Regions from separate parts of the Pseudoalteromonas sp. MB47 genome, predicted to be linked through region 2. Evidence: predicted binding sites of a transcription regulator. Region 2 holds the regulator's gene; the other holds the start of a gene.
What was found. Region 2 encodes sigma-54, which starts transcription at its own class of promoters, with help from an activator protein. Its sites were predicted from a motif close to GTTGGCACGNNNNTNGNNT; they were not measured.

Region 1 (3,149 bases), on a different contig from region 2:
TGACGCGTTTACAAACACGACTAGGCAGAGTGTACAGTCGGTTTGGTGTTAATTATCGACTTTCTCCAGTGAGTGAGATAGCAAGTTATGAAGCTGAATTTAGCCGAAGTTTAGGCCCGAGTCTCCAAGCAGAGTTAACTTTAAGGGACTCTCTAGATTACGATGTTAAGTCTGCAGAATTAGGACTAACGTGGCAAAATGACAGGATTAACTTAAGCAGTAATGTTAATTACGATAGTAATGACCAATGGCAAATTCGCTTAAATAGCCGATTTAGCTTTGGTTTTGATAGCCAATATAATCAACCATTTATGAGCAACAGAACATTGACCAATACAGGTAGTTTAATGGTTAATGTGTTTTTAGATGAAAATGATAATGGTATTAAAGACAGTACTGAGAAGGGCTTGGCGGGTGTTAAAGTAAAAGGCTTACAAAATTATCGCCAAGCGATTACTGATGAACAAGGGATCGCGATTCTTTCTGCTATGCCAGCTAACCGCACAACAGATATAGTGCTCGATCGTGACAGTTTTGCTGACCCTTTTATGATCCCCGCCCACGATGGTTTCTCTATAACACCACGAGCAGGCTTTGTTGAGTACATGGATTACCCAGTAAATAATGCCAGCGAAATAGAAGGCACTGTTTATCAGCAGACAGAGCAAGGAGCTAATGTTCAACCTTATGCCCAAATTACTTTAGTGGATGAGCAAGGTAATGATGTAGCAACTACGCAAGCGGCTTATGATGGCTATTACTTGTTTACTGATATTAAGCCCGGTAAGTATCAGGCGATTGTAGATAAGCAGTACCAAGGACAAAAATCACTGACTAGTACTCAAACACATAAAATACAGTTATCGCCCAAAGGTGATGTGCTGGTGGGAGTTGACATTACTTTGCGCCCACTCGAAAAGCGCCAGGGATATATAGCGAGTATTGGCAAGTTTAATTCACTGAAAATATTAAAGGTGTATTACTCATTGGTGAAACAGCGTTTGTTACAGCAAGGGTTAAAAAACGCTTTTTATATTCACGATAAAGCAAATGCACACTACACGCTTGCGATTGGCTATGACGCACAATCTGCAAACGAGCTTGAACAGCAATGTGTGCAGCTAATATCACAAGCAATTAAATGCCATGTAACAGAGCAGCATGTTCAACACTAGCAAGGAGTAAATTATGGTTTTTACGACTTTTCAAAATCTGAAGAAAGTATGGTTAGTTTTACTGGTTACTCCTATCTTTGGTTGCCAAAGCGTATCAGAGCCACAAGTGAGTGAAGAAAACTTAGTGAAAATTAGCAAACAAGAGCTTATGGAGCTAAGGCAGTCGCATCAGCAATTCCAAGCAATGAAGCCAGAGCTTGAGCGCTTGCTGACAATAGAAAGTGAGTTAACCTTACTCACTGAACAACTTACTTTGTTAAATACGCAACAAGCTGAGCCTGTAAATACTAAAAAGTCATCAGTAACCGCCCCTCAGTTTATTGCGGAGCCTGAAGCTAAGTTTGCACTACAGCTTGCTTCCGTAACAGAATTACCTCGACTAACAGCTCGCCTTGCTGAAATTAAAAAACAAGCGCCGGCACTATTTCATGGTCAGTTTATTGCTAATGTAGAGTCAGTAACTGTAAATGGCAGCACTTTCCATCGCTTGAAAATTGGTGCATATTAACAAAAGCAGCAAGCTGCTAATGATTGTAAAAAGTTAGCATCTGTCGGGGTGGCATGCTTGGTATCGCACTATGTGCAAAATCCGCTTGATTTATCCCATCAACAATAATACTTAGGCATAATTATTGCTTTATACTTACTAAGTTTAGTGAGGATGGCAATTATGCGCCTGTTATTTTATTCAGTTTTTTTAGTGTTGGTGGGTTGTAGCTTAACTGAAAAGCCACAAAAAGCGCCCCCTAGAGAAACCCCAAAATCGCCGATGGCACCTTATACGGTGCATCAATACGTTGCTGATCTAAGTAGTCAGCTGAGCCGTATTCAAGGCCCTTACAAAGGCAATGCACGTATTGCTGTGACCAGTTTCTATATGGCTGATGGCTTAGGTACTGATTTAGCAGAAGATCAGGGCAGTGGCTTGAGCCAGCAAATTCAAGAAAGTTTATTAACGCAATTTACTCAGCTTGGTTTTCATACCATAGAGTATCGATTAGAAAAGACTTTAAATTTGCAGCAATCGGCCGATAGTGTACTTAGTCGTGATGTAAATACCTTGCGTCAACGTCAGAATATTGACTTTGTTATTACCGGCACACTGACGCGGCAACAACATGCCTACATAGTTAACGCCCGATTGGTAAATACCAAAGATCTGCGAATAGTGTCAGCAGCAAGCACCGAGATCCCTATCAATGTGATGTGGGGCGCTGAAAAAGTTCAGCAACGTGATGGCCAGTTGTATCGAAGCGAATATTAAGAGGAACTCATTTAATGAAACGTTTAATTTTAACTTTATGTTTGCCTTTTGGCTTTGGTTGCTCGTCAATGTTAACTGGTGATGTAACACAACACGATAATGATCCTCAATTAGCTGCGCAAAGAGAAGTTGCCGCGCCGCATAGTAACTACAGTGTGTTTCAAACCAATCAGGCGGTGATGAATAACAGCACCTTTACCGCTGCACCAACGCGCAAAAATATTAATCACTATGTGCGTGGCATCATGCAGGACTTAGTTGAAAACTTGCAATATGTTAGCTATAACACGCCGGTTGCTGTTTCAAGCTTTGTATACCTTGATGCAGATTACAACTCAACGAATTTGCTAGGTAATCAAATTGCTGAAAGTTTCATTCATGAGCTTCATGCATTTGGTGTACCTGTCATTGATTTTAAAACCACTGATTATATGCGTGTCACGCCAAGTGGTGACTATGTTTTCAGTCGTGATTATTTAGAGCTAAGCCAAGATCAAAACTTCAATTATGTATTGGCGGGTACTTTGGTTAATCATCAAAGTGGTGTGCTCGTTAATGCCCGCATTGTTGGTTTAGCAAGCAAAGCAGTTGTAGGGTCAGCGCAAGGCTTTATACCACAATCAGTGGTTGATGCCCTTGATAGCACCAACCGTAGTGATGGTATTACACTTAAACAAGCAAGTGAGTAAGCTATGAAAGGTTTTATCTTC
Region 2 (3,149 bases):
TTTATGCCTCTGATGCAATTACTTGAAATAGTTGCTGATCGCTTGTAGCACTTCGCAACTGTTTACAAAAATCTTTATCTTTAAGTCTATCAGCAATTGTTGACAAGGTCTTCAAGTGCAACTGGCAATCGCCATCTGGTACGATGAGTGCGACAAAAATATCAACGGGACGATTGTCTATCGCATCAAAATTGATGGGAGATTCACTGACAATAATAAATGCATGAGGTTCATCAGCACCACTCATTCGACCGTGGGGAATAGCTATTCCTCGGCCGATACCTGTACTACCTAACTTTTCCCTGTTCAGAAAAGCATCTAGGATATCTTGTTGAGATAAATGAGGAAACTGCTGGTGAGCTAACTCGCTAATATACTCAAGAATTCTTTTTTTGCTATTAAAAAGGACCGCAGCTTTGCTGCAGTCCTGATTAGTAAGTGAACTAAGTTTCATAATTTAATGTCGAGCTAATTTCTCTTTATGCTTAATGACTTGGCGATCAAGTTTATCGATCAATGAGTCAATTGCTGCGTACATATCTTGATGTTCTGTAGAAGCGAACAACTCGCCTCCGTTTACATGTAAAGTTGCTTCTGCTTTTTGGCTTAATTTTTCTACATCTAAAATGACATGAACATTATTAATATGATCAAAATGCCTTTCTAGTTTTGCGAACTTAGTGTTTACATAGTCTCTTAATGAATCAGTGACTTCTACGTGACGACCAGTTAAATTTAGTTGCATAAGCATTTTCCTTCTATGTAAAACGTCTAAATCAGACTTTTACGCTGATTAGACGGAGGTATTGCTAGAGACTCACGATATTTTGCAATTGTACGTCTAGCTACTTTAATTCCTTGCTCAGCCAATATATCTGCAATTTTGCTATCACTCAATGGTTTAACCGAGTTTTCTGCAGCAACTAACTTCTTGATTAAAGCGCGAATTGCTGTAGAAGAACACTCACCACCATTTTCGGTGCTGACATGGCTTGAGAAGAAATATTTCAACTCAAAAATTCCCCTTGGGGTATGCATATATTTTTGTGTTGTAACCCGAGAAATCGTCGATTCATGCATTTCGACCATTTCAGCGACATCGTTTAGCACCATTGGCTTCATTGCCTCTGGGCCATGTTCAAAGAAAGCTTGCTGTTGTTGCACGATACAGTTGGTCACTTTTAGTAAAGTATCGTTACGGCTTTCTAAGCTCTTAATAAACCACTTTGCTTCTTGTAAGTGAGAACGAATAAATTGGCTGTCGCTACTTGATTTAACAGAGCGAGACATCGCTGCATATTGGCTATTCACTCTAATTTTTGGCATACAATCTGGGTTTAACTCGACTACCCAGCGGCCTTTCACTTTTTTCACTGATACATCGGGTATGACGTACTCAGATTCTTCGCGTACTATGCTATCCGCAGGCTTAGGATTTAAGCTGTGAATGAGCGTCATCACTTCTTTAAGCTCGTTTTCTTTAAGCTTAGTCTTTTTCATTAAAGTGCGATAGTCGCGACTTGCTAATAATTCGATATGCTCAGATAAAACCATTTTAGTTTCAGCTAAATATGGCGTATTGGCATCGAATTGACGAAGTTGTATACACAGGCACTCTTGTAAACTTCGCGCGCCGATACCAACTGGATCGAATAACTGTATTCTTTTTAAGACAGCTTCAACTTCATCGAGTTCGATTTCTTCTTCATCATTATTTTGATTAAAGCTTTCGACAATATCTTCGCAGCTAACCGTTAAAATACCTGAGTCATCGATAGCTTCAACGATGGCAACGGCAATCGCTTCATCGGTAGGACTAAATGGTGTGAGCTGTAGTTGCCACATTAAATATTCTTGCAGTGTTTCTGTTGAAGCACCTTGGTAAATAGACTCGTCTTCAGGCATTGGCCCAGACGATGTTGATGGGGCGGCACTCATGTACTCATCCCACGTAACATCCATAGCTAAGTCATCGCTAACCGTATCCTTACTCAGAGCATCACTGCTTTCTTGCTCGAATTCGCTAGGTGCTTCGTCGGCAGACGCGCTGACTTGTACATCGTCAGACTCCGCTTTTTGCTCATTCTTACCGATGCTTTCTTCGTTGTAATCCGCTTCTTCCACTTCAAGCAGAGGATTACTATCAAGCGCTTCTTGAATTTCTTGCTGGAGATCCAATGTACTGAGCTGCAACAAGCGAATGGCTTGTTGCAGTTGTGGAGTCATTGTAAGTTGCTGGCCCATGCGCAGCTGTAATGATTGCCTCATGTATCCCTAACAATCCTTTTTAAGTTATCGGTAACGGTGAGGACACTGTTATCGATTTATTGTCATTGTATAAGTCTAGCAGATGCTCTAGTCGGTGGCGTAATGGTTACAGCCTGAATTGCTCGCCTAGATAAACATCACGTACAGTTTGGTCAGCTAATACGTGCTCAGGTGTGCCTGATGCAATTAGCTCCCCATGAGAAACAATGTAGGCTTTTTCACAAACATCAAGGGTTTCTCGAACATTATGGTCAGTAATAAGTACACCAATACCACGATTTTTTAGGTGCTCAATAATTTTCTTTATATCTAACACCGAAATAGGATCAACACCAGCAAAAGGCTCATCTAAAAGGATAAATTTAGGATTAGCGGCTAATGCACGTGCAATTTCAACGCGGCGTCGTTCACCACCTGACAGTGCCATACCTTGGCTATCGCGAATATGTTGAATGCTAAATTCATCTAATAAGTTGTTAAGAGTCTCTTCGCGCGTTGTTTTGTTAAGATCTTTGCGGGTCTCTAATATGGCCATCAAGTTTTGGTAAACTGTTAATTTTCGAAAAATAGACGACTCTTGTGGTAGATAACCAATACCTAAGCGCGCACGGCTGTGCATTGGCAAAAGCGTGATATCGTTATCATCGATGCTTATTTTTCCTTTGTCGCTTGGTACGAGGCCTACAATCATATAGAAGGTGGTGGTTTTACCTGCACCATTTGGCCCTAACAAGCCAACAATACTGCCCGCTTCAACTTCAAGACCGACATTTTTAACCACTTGGCGGCCTTTGTAGCTTTTAGCTAAAAGCTCTGCTTTTAATGTGCTCATGGTTGGCCTTTATCGTCTTTTTTATTTTCTACAGGCACTAAAATAGTGT

Region 1: IMPJCBKJ_RS19955 (FlgO family outer membrane protein) is a predicted target of sigma-54. The motif match lies at 1,795-1,813, and genes of this name have one in related genera.

Annotation. Positions count from the first base shown of each region.
Region 1 covers NZ_VFBD01000031.1:377,432-380,580, reverse strand. Annotated here, with positions in the region: gene IMPJCBKJ_RS19965 (hypothetical protein) at 1-1,175, shown strand, start outside; gene IMPJCBKJ_RS19960 (hypothetical protein) at 1,189-1,683, shown strand; gene IMPJCBKJ_RS19955 (FlgO family outer membrane protein) at 1,846-2,439, shown strand; gene IMPJCBKJ_RS19950 (FlgO family outer membrane protein) at 2,454-3,128, shown strand; gene IMPJCBKJ_RS19945 (FlgO family outer membrane protein) at 3,132-3,149, shown strand, end outside.
Region 2 covers NZ_VFBD01000011.1:99,971-103,119, reverse strand. Annotated here, with positions in the region: gene rapZ (RNase adapter RapZ) at 1-1, opposite strand, end outside; gene ptsN (PTS IIA-like nitrogen regulatory protein PtsN) at 2-454, opposite strand; gene hpf (ribosome hibernation promoting factor) at 458-745, opposite strand; gene IMPJCBKJ_RS07290 (RNA polymerase factor sigma-54) at 772-2,268, opposite strand; gene lptB (LPS export ABC transporter ATP-binding protein) at 2,375-3,100, opposite strand; gene lptA (lipopolysaccharide transport periplasmic protein LptA) at 3,097-3,149, opposite strand, start outside.